Regions from separate parts of the Pectobacterium wasabiae CFBP 3304 genome, predicted to be linked through region 2. Evidence: predicted binding sites of a transcription regulator. Region 2 holds the regulator's gene; each other region holds the start of a gene.

Region 1 (3,418 bases), 980 kb from region 2:
CGTTCACCAGCAGCAGCGTGTAATCAGCCCGCATACCGCGGATCTTAATTTCGTTACGACCATAGGTAGATGACGGATTGATGTTAATGCCCGGCAGCTTTTTTACCGCGTCGGAAACGTTATTCACCGACATCTTTTCTAGCTCGGTGCGGGTGATAACAGAGACGCTGGCGGGGGCGCTCAGCGTGGTGTGCTTCGTCTGTGTTGCGGTCACAACGATTTTTTCATCTGCCGCGCTTTCTGCCTGTGCGAGTGCAGGCAGTGCCAGTAACCCGGTCACTAGCAGGGCGTGGTACACCTTGCTGTGTGGGAAATGATGATGTGAAAAACGACTTTCTGGTTTTAGCTGCATGTCAAAGATCCCTGTCAAAGAGTAGAAAAAAACATCCCCGTAAGTAACGCACGGTGTTGCGTGTATTGCCGACCCACTCGTTGCGTGAGCCGATCGGTTTATTGCCTTGTATGCCCGTCATACTTCAAGTTGCATGTGCGTTGGTTGCACTACTCGGCGCCACTGGCGCGCTGCTATTTTTCGGCCGCGTTTAGCCAACTGTGGAATCAAGCGCATGGGCAACAGCATCGCCGCCAGAATAAGCAGCCGCAAAAGGTGGGTTTGGCTAGTGGTAAACATGCAGGCAACTGTCAGGCCAAAGCACGACATCAGTAAGGCGAGCAGGGCATGTTTACGGTTAAATTTGTCCAGATAAGGTGCTGCGAGGAAACTGACGATGGCTGAGGCAAACGTTGATCCGCCGATATTCTTGGCATCCACGGACAGTACACTGATGAAACCGAGGTCTAACAACATCACCAGGCTACCGAGGGAAAGCATGTTGATGAGTAACGCCAGATGCACAATGGAACGAGTGTGCTGGCGATACATGCTTTCATCCATGACAGGCTCACATTTAGACACAGTTAGTAAAATATTGGCGCAGTTTAACGCAGCTTAATTTCATTGACAATGAATGATAATTGTTTCCATTATCATTTGTGATGTAGGTTTTATAATCAATACATTCCTATTGTTAATCATTAACAGTTATGAAAGATGAACAATAAAATTGATTAACATCAATATAACCCCTACTTAGATAGAGGCGATAACCTGTCTATGGAAGGATTGACCAAACGTGTGACTTCATTGTAACTTAACTGCGCTTAATATAAATGGTAATGATTTTAATAATCATTGGTATTTAACTTGCGAGCTCAGGAGTTGCCTTATGGATACACTGATTACAGAAACTGAAACATTTAGCGGGCTAACCTATTCGGAACAGACTGCTTTTTTATATGCATCGGAACACCGAAGCCTTTCTACTTCCGGCTTATTTGAACGTATTTCGTCCCCTGTTTGTGTTCCTGACTCGCATGATGACAGGCTTAGCCCTGCAATCGCGCAGGCGTTTCAGCGGGCGCGTCAGGCAGGGCAGTCGCTGCCTATTGTGGTGGGGGCGATCCCCTTTGATACCACGCAGCCGTCTTGTCTCTATATCCCTGATAATTATACCGTTACGACGAAGTCTGAACTCGTCAGCCGTGCCCGGAAGCACAGGACAGCATCACCCACTGCATTAACGCTAAACAGCGTTCCAGACGAACGGCAGTTCAAGTCCATTGTTGCACAGGCCGTTGAGCGCTTCCGTCGTGGAGAACTGAGCAAAGCGGTGCTGTCACGTATTCTGGACATTGAGCTGGCGGGGCCCGTTAAGGCGCAGACGATCCTCAGTAACCTGATGGTACAGAATTCGGGTGGATATCACTTCTCGCTGCCGCTGCCAGATGGGTCCGTATTACTGGGTGCCAGCCCAGAGTTGCTGTTGCGTAAGCAGGGAAATGTGATTGTCTCTAATCCACTGGCGGGTTCGGCTCGACGGATGAACGATGAACATCTGGACTATCTGAACAGCCAACATTTGTTGAAATCGGGTAAAGACAAGCACGAGCATAAGCTGGTGGTGGACGACATCCGTCAGCGCTTGATGCCGCTGTGCACGTCGTTAACCATTCCATCGGCCCCCTCGCTGATGAGTACCGCTTCCATGTGGCACTTGTCCACGGCGATCCGCGGTGAACTGGCGAACCCGGATATGACAGCACTTCAGGTCGCTTGTCAGCTACATCCGACCCCTGCATTGTGTGGTTTCCCCACGCAGGAAGCGCGTCAGTTGATCGCCGAACTGGAACCGCACGATCGTGGCGTATTCAGCGGCATTGTCGGCTGGTGTGATGCCAACGGCGATGGCGAATGGGCGGTAGCCATTCGTTGCGGCACCATCAAACACAATAAAGTCCGCCTGTTTGCGGGGGCGGGTATTGTTGAGGCATCCGTCCCTGAGGATGAATGGGCCGAAACTGCCGCCAAATTAAACACGATGCTGAATGCGTTTGGGCTTAACTCAGGTGTGGATGGATTATGAGCATTGAATTTACGCCTTGGCCAGAGGAACTGGCACAGCGTTATCGTGACAAGGGGTACTGGGTCGGCTTGCCGCTAACGGATGCCTGGGAGCGCCATCTGACGACACAGCCGGATGCGGTTGCCGTCGTTTGTGGCGAACGTCAGTGGAGCTATCGAGAGCTGGATCGACAGTCTTCCGCGCTGGCATCGCGCCTGACGGAAAGCGGGCTACGCTGCGGTGACACTGCGCTGGTACAACTGCCAAACGTCGGCGAATTTTATCTGACCTTTTTTGCGTTGCTGAAAATGGGCGTCGCGCCGGTTAATGCGCTGTTCAGCCATAACAAGCTGGAACTGCTGTCGTATGCCACGCAGATCGAACCGCGTTTGCTGATCGCATCAGCCGAGCATCCACTGTTTGGCAACGGTGAATTTCTGGATCGGCTACAAACGCAGGTTCCTGGCCTGCAAACGGTGGTGATGCTTGGTGACAGCCCGCTGGGACACAGTCTGTCTGACTGGTTGCAACTACCAGCTTCAACCAGCCAATATCAGCCTTCTGAATCGGGACAGGTCGCCTTCTTCCAGCTTTCCGGCGGCAGTACCGGTACGCCGAAGCTGATTCCCCGTACCCATGATGATTACTACTACAGCGTGCGCCGCAGCGTGGAAATCTGTGAGCTAACGCCACAAACCCGCTACCTGTGCGCGTTGCCGGCACCGCATAACTTCCCGCTAAGCTCACCTGGTTCGCTCGGCGTGTTTTATGCCGGTGGACGCGTGGTGCTGGCTCCAGATCCGGGGGCGATGACCTGCTTCCCGCTGATCGAACGCCATCAGATCGATATTACCTCGCTGGTGCCGCCCGCCGCCGCGCTGTGGATCCAGGCGGCCGAACAGTTTGGTGCGGCGCTGTGTAGCCTGAAGGTCTTGCAGGTGGGGGGGGCAAAGTTAAGTGAAACCGTCGCCCGACGCATCCCGGCGGTCTTGGGCTGCCAGCTACAGCAGGTGCTT
Region 2 (3,418 bases):
CAGCCTGCACCAGAGCATTATCCAGGCTCGCATGATCGATGGCATTAAACGCCACCAAATCAGTCTTTAGTTTATCCAGCGCGACGAGTGCAGAGGCCTGCTCTTTATCAGCAGTCGCATTATCACCACTGCGACGCGCATCTACCGCGCGCGCCAGACGGGTCACCATACGAAAGTATTGATCGTTGCCCTGGTTGATGAAATTCATGTTCTGAACCAGCAAGGTGCTGGTTTTTGAGGTTGCAGTCATCTCTTTAAAAGAGAACAGGGTATATATCGATACGCCCCCCCAAAGAACGCAAAAAATGCCCAGCACCCATAGCATAGCGGTTCTGATGGCAATATTTTTAATAAGTCTCATAGCTCACTCCAAATCAGGAAAATGGTTAAAAAGATTTTTATCGCTAATCAACCAATATGAATCAGAAAATTCACACAATAAAACAGACCACTTCTCCCTAGCGTTCACATTTCACCAAGTTGAAAACTCAAAAACCACGCTAGTTCATCGGCTAAATACAGAGAATATTTAGCACTCTTGCTATATTTATTAATATAATTTTTCACACTGAGAATGAATTCACCTATTTTTATAAATATACGGTTTTTAATCAGAGGGTTGAAAGCAAAGCGACGGCCACCCGCGTCCCTTGTGCGCTGGCGTGGATACGCACTTAGACGGAGAAGCAATTTACGCATCATTTTCATTTTATTCTTTAACATCAAAAGCTAAAGATTTCTTCTTCAAGGCTGCATCGTTTCAGCTACAAATGGTTATAATTCTTATCTTCTTTTATTAGGAATATTCCCTAAAAATGTTACAAATTTTCAATTCAGTAAAAACATTATCTTTTGTATGCATTTTAATTTCCCAGAGTAGAGATGTATCGTTCCGTGACTTTCATTTCTGACAAAAAGAAGTCTGCTTTTAATTACAACTGAAACGAACCATGAAATAAAAATACCATTCATAAAAAATGAAACATCATTGCAAATAAATAACCTTGGTAGTGTTAGGGCTATGCGTGTCTGATCTCGAAAGGTAATATGACCATACTATTACCATGGGTAATTTAGCACCAGAAGATCAGCGCTTCGTTCCTTTTATCGCCCCCCGCATTTTGCATGCTCTTGATTTACGCCTCCGTACCGATACGAGTTTCTCCTAATGTGAGTGTCTGTTATTATTAACAGATAAGTGGGTGAAATATTACACCATACCATTAAGAATCAAGAGGTTATTCAATTCATGGCACTCATCGGAATATTCTTTGGCAGTGATACGGGCAACACGGAAAACATCGCCAAAACGATCCAACAGCAGTTAGGCACCAACGTTGCTGATGTTCATGACATCGCCAAAAGTAGCAAAGAAGACCTAGAAGGTTTCGATATTCTGCTGTTAGGTATTCCAACCTGGTATTACGGTGAAGCTCAGTGCGATTGGGATGACTTCTTCCCTTCGTTGGAAGAGGTTGATTTCACCGGAAAATTGGTTGCTCTGTTTGGCTGCGGCGATCAGGAAGACTATGCGGAATACTTCTGTGATGCCATGGGGACTATTCGCGACATCATTGAACCTCGCGGAGCGACGATTGTCGGTCACTGGCCAACAGAAGGTTATTACTTTGAAGCGTCTAAAGGACTTGCCGACGATAATCACTTCATTGGTTTGGCTATCGATGAAGACCGTCAGCCTGAATTGACCAGCGAGCGCGTGACGACGTGGGTGAAACAGATCGGCGATGAACTGAATCTGAAAGAGCTGGTTGGCTAAGCCATTTTGGCTCTGATAATTCCTATCAGAGCCAAAATAGTATCGATAGGTAAAACCTTTCACAATAATTGACACATTTTTTTAACTTCTATCAGTAAACCTGTACAATAATCCCATCGGTTTTATACGCGCTTTACCTTTTCCTCATTCATCAACAACGGATTGCGTTGTATATCAATAGTGTGAGTGGGGACAATATTGTTAACATTCCCTTGTTTTCATTTTGTATGCGCGGTTCTATAATTGAGACGCGTTTGCATTTTTTGAGCCGACCGATGTCATAGGCTAGGCAGCCTCCATTGATAAGTAAGCTACAGGACTAAACCCGCATGACTGACAACAATACCGCATTGAAGAAGGCCGGCTTGAAAGTCACTCTTCCAAGACTGAAAATACTGGAAGTGTTACAGGATCCTGTCTGTCATCACGTCAGTGCGGAAGATTTATATAAGAGACTGATTGATATGGGCGAAGAGATTGGTCTTGCTACCGTCTATCGCGTACTCAACCAGTTTGATGATGCTGGTATCGTAACCCGTCATAACTTCGAAGGTGGCAAATCCGTCTTTGAATTGACGCAGCAGCATCATCACGACCACTTAATTTGCCTCGACTGTGGCAAAGTCATTGAATTCCGCGATGAATCTATCGAAGCACGTCAGCGTGAGATCGCAGAAAGACACGGCATTAAACTGACCAACCACAGTTTGTATCTCTATGGGCATTGCAGTGAAGGGGATTGTCGAGAAGACGAAACCCTGCATGAGTCCACACGATAAATCGACCGCATAAAAAAATAAAACCGCCGAGGCGGTTTTATTTTTATCTTCTACTTCGTGACTTTAGCCAACCCAAGTATCGCGCAGCCCGACCGTTCGGTTAAACACCAGATGTTCTGTACTGGAGTAAACACGATCGGCACAGAAGTAACCTTCGCGCTCAAACTGATACGCCTTCTCTACTTCCGCTTGTGCCAAACTCGCTTCGACAAAACCTTGCGTAACTTTCAGTGAGTCTGGGTTAATCGTCGACAGGAAATCATCCGCCGCGCCAGGATTTGCCACACTGAATAAACGATCGTACAAACGGAATTCTGCTGGCACGCCATGCGCCGTAGAGACCCAGTGGATAACCCCCTTCACTTTACGGCCGTCAGCCGGATCTTTGCTCAGCGTTTCCGCATCATAGCTGCAATAGATCGTAGTGATAGTGCCCTGCTCGTCTTTTTCAATGCGATCGGCTTTGATCACATAGGCATTACGCAGACGAACTTCTTTACCCAACACCAGACGTTTGTACTGCTTGTTGGCTTCTTCACGGAAATCAGCGCGATCGATGTAAACTTCACGGCTGAATGCCACCTGACGTGAGCCCATTTCCGGCTTATTAGGATGGTTTGGCATCGCAACAAACTCTTCGTGCCCAGCGGGCAGATTCTCGATCACGACCTTGACCGGATCTAGCACTGCCATCGCACGCGGAGCATTTTCATTCAGATCGTCACGGATGCAGGATTCAAGCGCGGCCATTTCCACGTTATTGTCCTGCTTCGTTACGCCGATGCGCACACAGAATTCACGGACGGAAGCCGCACTATAGCCACGACGACGCAGGCCTGAGATGGTCGGCATACGCGGGTCA
Region 3 (3,418 bases), 760 kb from region 2:
CGGGTACAGCGTGTTGCCAGCCTGCTTCAGCTTGAGCCGTTGCTTAAACGCAAACCGGGAAAACTATCCGGTGGTCAACGTCAACGCGTGGCAATGGCGCGGGCGATCGTGCGCGATCCACGTTTGTTTCTGATGGATGAACCGCTGTCGAATCTGGATGCCCGCCTGCGCAGCGACGTGCGTGACGGCATTATGGATCTACATCGGCAGTTGAAAACCACCACGGTTTACGTCACGCACGATCAGATCGAGGCGATGACGATGGCGGATAGGATCGCCGTGCTGGATCGTGGCGTGCTGCAACAGGTTGGTACGCCAGAGCAGTTGTATTCTCACCCGGCTAACGTCTTTGTCGCTGGATTTATCGGTACGCCCGCGATGAACATGCTGACGCTACCCTGTGCCGATGGTCACGCGATTTTACCGGCATTGTCCGTGGCGCTGCCTGCCAGTGAAGAGACGGGTTCATTAACCCGCGTGCTGCTAGGGGTTCGCCCTGAGCATCTTACCGAACACGCCGCATCAGACGGCGATTTATCGTTATCGGGAACGGTGAAGCAACGGGAATTGTTTGGTGCCGAGTATCTGATTCATGTGGATACGCCGTTGGGTAATATTCGCTATCGTCGGCCAAATCGCGATGGTGTGCCGAACATCGGTACGTCCGTGGTACTTCATTTTTCACCGCAGGATTGTCATTGGTTTTCCGGGCAAACCGCCCGTAATTTATCCCAGGAGAAAAGAAATGCGTAAGCCTCGTATGATGGCGCTGGCGATAGCCTTGCTGATGTCCGGCTCGGCGTTAGCAAAAGAGAATATCGATTTTATGTTCCCCGCGCCGGTTGATGGCAAGTTGACGATGGAAATGACACGCATCATCAAGGAGTACAACCAATCGCAGGATCAGGTTGAAGTGCGTGGGATCTTCACCGGCGGTTATGACACGACGAAAGTGAAAGCGGAAGCCGCCGCTAAAGCGGGCGATCCGCCCGCGCTGGTAATTATGTCTGCAAACTTCACCGCCGATCTGGTCATCAAAGATGAAATCCTGCCGATGGACGAACTGTTCAAATACGGCAACGAAAAGGCCACGCCTTTCCTGACCAAAAACTTCTGGCCTGCGCTGCATCAGAACGCGCAGGTGATGGGGGTGACTTACGCGATCCCGTTCCACAACTCGACGCCGATCCTCTATTACAACGAAGACATGCTGAAGAAGGCAGGTTTTAATGAACCGCCAAAAAATTGGGATGAAGTGGCTGCGGTCGCCAAGAAACTGACCGATCCGGCGAAAGGGCAGTGGGGCATCATGATTCCATCCACGAACGATGACTACGGCGGTTGGATGCTGTCTGCGCTGACGCGTGCCAACGGCGGAGCGTATTACAATGCCGATTATCCAGGCGAAGTCTATTACAACACGGCATCAACCAAAGGTGCGCTCCAGTTCTGGCGCGATCTGGTGTATCGCGACAAAGCCATGCCAGCCGGCGTATTGAATTCCAAGCAAATCAGCGCTGCGTTTTTCTCTGGCAAATTGGGTATGGCGATGCTGAGCACCGGTGCGCTGGGCTTTATGCGTGAAAACACCAAAGATTTCTCGCTCGGTGTAGCGATGATGCCGGAAAAAGAGCGTCGTGGTGTGACTATCGGCGGGGCGAGTCTGGTGAGCTTCAAGGGGATCTCCGAAGAGCAGAAGAAAGCGGCCTGGCAGTTTATGAACTATCTGATCAGCCCAGAGGTCAGCGGAAGCTGGAGTCGTTTTACCGGCTACTTCGCTCCGCGTATGGCAGCCTACGATCTGCCGGAAATGAAAGACTATCTGGCGAAAGATCCGCGAGCCGCGATTGCGCTGTCACAACTGCAATATGCTCATCCGTGGTATGCAACCTATGAAACGGTCGCGGTACGCAAAGCGATGGAGAATCAACTGGCGGCGCTGTTAAACGATCCAGCGAAAAAGGTTGATGACGCTGCTGCCGCTGCACAAAAAGAGGCCGATAGCATCATGAAGCCTTACGTGGATAAAACCGCGTTAAGTTTGCCAAAATAACCAGAAGGCAACCCGTTCCGTTTTATGCTCGGGTTGCCTTTTCACTTTCAGCTCGCTTAGCCAATACATGTCAAAAGTCAGTTTTTAACTCGTTGATCATTTGCTTTTTTTGAATGTTAAATGTTCAGAAGAGATTGACTGTCGATCTACCCCTTCATAAAAAGACATACATCAAGTCTAGTTGCCATTTTTTGTGATAATGTTCTCATCTCATTATGATAATGAATATCATTATTGTTCGCGTTCGTGTTCGTCTTTTCGAGGTTTGATACAGAAATTCGTTCCAAACAGACTGAACCCATGAAACGTGATATTGCGCTAATTTCACTTATCCCAAAAAAGGAAAAACTATGTCCCTCCAGGATGGGAAAAATAGTGCCGATGCATTTACAACATCAGGCACAAAAATAACATTTTCCATTTCATTATTGGCATTGGCCATTACGGTGACGTTCCATCCGACATCGCTTTATGCAGCACAGGCCGCCGTATCAGATGCATCATCCGCACAGGACACATCGCAGGAGATGGTCGTGGTGGCCAGAGAAGCTGATGTAAGCGTTGGAAAGTACGATTACAGCGCAAAAACGACGCGGGCAGGTACCAAGATGCTGATGACTCAGCGTGATATCCCGCAGTCTGTCAGTATCATGACCGAGCAGCGCATACAGGACCAAAACCTACAATCAGTGGGCGAAGTATTGCGTAACACGACGGGCGTTTCTGCCAGCCTTTTTGACGAACGCTCCAGCTTCTATTCCCGCGGTTTTGCCATCAACAACTACCTCTTTGATGATATTCCGACCTCCGTCAGTGAAGCCTGGAACTTTGGTGATGCTGATGACGATACGGCGATTTTTGATCGTATTGAAGTGGTGCGCGGTGCAACTGGCCTGATGACTGGTGCAGGCAACCCGTCGGCATCGGTCAATATGGTGCGTAAGCATGCTGATAGCCGTGAATTTTCTGGTAATGTCAGTGCCAGTTACGGTTCGTGGGACAAACAGCGCTACGTAGCGGATCTCTCTGCGCCATTGAATGAAAGTGGCAGCGTGCGCGGTCGCGTTGTGGCCGGCTATCAGGATCAGAATAGCTGGTTAGATCGTTACCAAAGAGACAAAAAGTTCCTTTACGGCGTGGTGGATGCGGATATCACCGACAACACGACGTTATCGCTTGGTTACAGCTATCAGACGATCCACACCGATGGGGCAACCTGGGGTGGCGTGACACCGTGGTTTAGCAACGGTGCGCGCACGCACTTCAATCGCAGCATGAACCCCGCTGCGGAATGGACCTACTTTGAGACCGAATCGAAAAAAGTCTTTGCGAATCTTAGACAGGATTTTGACAACGGCTGGACGT
Region 4 (3,418 bases), 2.5 Mb from region 2:
AGTTTAGTTACACTGTTTTGCAAGACCATATTTTTCTGTTTGATTTCAAACAGCGATACCGTGAATACGGTGTTGCTACCTTGCGGTTGGAATTTAACCCCGACTTCTTTTTGTTCGCCAGTGGTTGGTTTGAATGGATCCGCACCCGGCTCACCGCTTTCCAGCGTTGGCTCGAATGAGGTACTGTAGCTGATATACGGTGATATGCCGTTATCAAAGGCATACAGCAAGCCTGCGCGGCCAGTGAATTTACTGTCGTTCTGCTTATCAAGATCATTATTGCTGAGACGGTCCACCGTCCTGACTTCGCTCCAGTCATGGCGACCGGACAGCAGCAGATTCCAGTTATTCCATTCCAACTGATCCTGAATGTAAACCCCTACCTGATCGAGTTTCTTTTTGGTGCTAATCGTTAAGGGCAGTGCGCTGTCAGGCACGAGGTAAGAGCTACCGTAGTTAGGTTTTGCCCAGTCAAAGCTGTACGCGTCTCCCTTCTCCCCTCCGCGTCGCCAGTAGTTGTAGTCCGTGTTTTGCCATTTGTAATCGAGTCCAATAATGGTTTTGTGTTCAACATCACCGGTAGCGAAATCCGCTTTGAGCTGGTTATCGATTCCCAGTTCATCCGCATTAGTCTCTTCACGCTGCTGACGACGCAACAGGGTGGTATCTGTAGCACTGCCGCCGATGGTGTAGACCAGATATTTGTATTTTTCTTTCATCTGAGAATATCTGAAGTTCTGCTGGAAAGAGAAAACATCATTGAATGAGTGATCGAAAATGTAGCCAATGGCAATTTGTTCATTTTTTGACTGGTGATAATTTGGGTTGCTCACGTTGAGATCGTGAGGGATGTAGCCGGCGCTGGTGGCAAAGACGGTGCCATAAGCGGGCAGGAAGTTACGGAACCCATTTTCCGGATTGTTTTGGTAGCTGGTCAGCAAGGTAAAACTGGTATCAGGGTTGGGTAGCCAGGTGAGCGCGGGGGCCACCGCGATGCGTTTTTGTTTGGAATCTTTGACAAACTCGTTTTTGGTACTGGCGATCCCGTTGAGCCGGTACAGCAGCGATTGATCGTCACTGAGTGCGCCGCCGAAATCAAAGGCAGCTTCACCGAAGTGCTGGTTACCTGTGCTGAATTTTACTTTGCGGATGTCCTGCGCCGTAGGCCGCTTGCTGGTCATGCTGACTAATCCTCCTGGATTAACCTGACCGTACAGCACCGATGCTGGCCCGTGCACCAACTCCACTCGCTCCAACAACCACGGATCGAGTCTGCCATTTTGTCCGCTGAGTCCGTCCAGGAATTTCGGCGCAAAGCGAAAGCCACGTGCGACTACTTCGTCGTTGCGGTTGGACGAACCACGGTAGTTGGTAAAGGCCCCGCTTGAGTAGTTCAGTGCATCGGATACCGTTTGCGCCGCTTGCGCATCCATTTGATCGCGTGTGACGACCGAGATGGTTTGTGGTGTTTTGATCAGTGCCGCGCTGGTTTTGGTTCCTGCGGCACTTTGTTTCGCCACGATGCCCTTTAGCGGCGAGGTAACACTCTCTCCAGCCGTAGCGTTGACGACGATCGTATCTTCCTCAACATTGCCGGCAGCATAGACGAGCGGTGAGGTGAATAACAGTGAGGCCAATGTCAGGCGACATGCTGATGGCATCAATGACATTGTTTGTGGTCTTTTGGTTAACTTTGATAATGATTTTATGTGTGTTCGACTCATGATTCATCCCTTAGAAGAAAGCTCTTTATGCGTAGAAAAAAATATTTTTAACGTTATGTGCTTTGGTTAGATGTGTGATTTCGTCGACAATCTCTCCACAGCAAGAGATCGGTGGTGTGTTCATTACCCAAAAAATGTACGATTTTTTTGATAGAGAACATGTTAAAAAATAAAAAAATACACTAATAACAATTAATTGTTTTTTATTGCTCATTTGGTGAGCAATTTTGTGTATGGAAAAATCCCGTATGACCTGCCAAAAAAACGCCTGCCAACTGTGACGCAAAGCGTTATTCATTTTTTATGTTATTGCAAATAGAAATAATTCTCAATATGATTTGCGTTGCTTGTTTTTGGGTGAAAATAGCGCTAAATAATTAAATTAATTAATTGGTTGCAAGGTTGTGACAGGGTTGTAAAAAATGCACGTATGGTGATGCGAGAGGTCTTGATGCAGGAAAAACACATAATTCACAGTGCTGCTGCGCTGCTGGCTTCTCCCTTCGTTGGAGAGGCGGGGTGGTGGCATGATTTAGCCCGTATAGGAACCCCCGTTGTAGAGCCGTGCGGTGAGAAACGGGTGCAGATCACTTTTTTCTGGCGCGATCCTGAAGGGACCGAACAACACTCTACAATTCAGCGCGTTTATATCGATATCAACGGTGTGACAGATCATCACAGCACTATGCCGCAAAGCCTACAGCGTTTGGCTGGAACGGATGTCTGGCATTGGTCAACGGATATCGAAAGCGACTGGCGCGGCAGCTATAGCCTGTTGCCAATCCGTAGGGAGCAGTTGCCGCCCGTTTTCGCCGATGAGTGTGAGCAGCGTGAATGGTGGTGTTCGCTGTTTCCGCATGCTATCGCCGATCCGTTAAATCCGGTTAAGCCCTTTATTACGCACTGGGGAGAGTCGCTCTCGGCGGCGCATATGCCAGACGCACCGCCGCAAGCGGCCTGGTGCGCGCTGGATGTAGGTCAGGCGGGGGAGGCGGATCCATCCCGGCTGCACGTGTTTTCCTGGCAAAGCACCTTACTCGGCAATATTCGCCGCATTTGGCTCTATACCACAGGAGAAGGGGGAACGCCGTCGCAGCGTCCTCTGTCGATCATTCTGGACGGGCAAAAATGGGTAGAAGAGATGCCGCTGTTTCAGGCGCTGGACGAGGAAACGCGTCGTGCATCGCTGCCTCCGGCTGTCTGGCTGTTTATTGATGTCATTGATATGTCATACCGCGAACAGGAATTGACGTGCAATAAAGCCTTCTGGCTGGCGGTACAAGAAGAGCTATTACCGTTAGCTAAACAGTATGCCTCCTTCAGCGACGAACCCGATCGCACGGTTGTTTCTGGGCAGAGTTACGGCGGGCTGTCGGCGTTATTCGCTGGCATATTTTGGCCGCAACGGTTTGGTCGGGTACTAACGCAGTCCGGTTCGTTTTGGTGGCCGAATGTGGAATGGGTGACCCACTTTTCGGAAAACTTAGAACAAGACGAGGGCTGGTTGATCACACAGGCGCGTCAGCCTCGTTCGGCGGTTTCTCCTTTGGTTATTTTTCAGGAAGTGGGAACGCGTGAAGCGGATATGGCATTCGTCAATCGGCAGATGAATCAGGCGTTGTGCCATGCCGGACACCAGATCCATTACCGCGAGTATGCGGGGGGCCACGACACCCTGTGCTGGCGCGGCGGAT

What was found. Region 2 encodes Fur, which represses iron uptake genes when iron is present. Its sites were predicted from a motif close to ATAATAATGAGAACNACTATCAA; they were not measured.
Region 1: the regulator Fur is predicted to act here: its motif matches at 969-991, upstream of A7983_RS10740 (isochorismate synthase).
Region 3: the regulator Fur is predicted to act here: its motif matches at 2,269-2,291, upstream of fhuE (ferric-rhodotorulic acid/ferric-coprogen receptor FhuE).
Region 4: the regulator Fur is predicted to act here: its motif matches at 2,040-2,062, upstream of fes (enterochelin esterase).

Annotation. Positions count from the first base shown of each region.
Region 1 is NZ_CP015750.1:2,366,684-2,370,101, forward strand. Features, by position in the region: gene A7983_RS10730 (TonB-dependent receptor domain-containing protein) at 1-352, opposite strand, end outside; gene A7983_RS10735 (hypothetical protein) at 470-895, opposite strand; gene A7983_RS10740 (isochorismate synthase) at 1,227-2,423, shown strand; gene A7983_RS10745 ((2,3-dihydroxybenzoyl)adenylate synthase) at 2,420-3,418, shown strand, end outside.
Region 2 is NZ_CP015750.1:3,346,352-3,349,769, reverse strand. Features, by position in the region: gene A7983_RS15135 (methyl-accepting chemotaxis protein) at 1-361, opposite strand, end outside; gene A7983_RS15130 (hypothetical protein) at 466-708, opposite strand; gene fldA (flavodoxin FldA) at 1,250-1,777, shown strand; gene fur (ferric iron uptake transcriptional regulator) at 2,107-2,556, shown strand; gene glnS (glutamine--tRNA ligase) at 2,620-3,418, opposite strand, start outside.
Region 3 is NZ_CP015750.1:2,582,561-2,585,978, forward strand. Features, by position in the region: gene A7983_RS11740 (ABC transporter ATP-binding protein) at 1-753, shown strand, start outside; gene A7983_RS11745 (ABC transporter substrate-binding protein) at 746-2,053, shown strand; gene fhuE (ferric-rhodotorulic acid/ferric-coprogen receptor FhuE) at 2,404-3,418, shown strand, end outside.
Region 4 is NZ_CP015750.1:829,849-833,266, reverse strand. Features, by position in the region: gene A7983_RS03725 (TonB-dependent siderophore receptor) at 1-1,724, opposite strand, end outside; gene fes (enterochelin esterase) at 2,176-3,418, shown strand, end outside.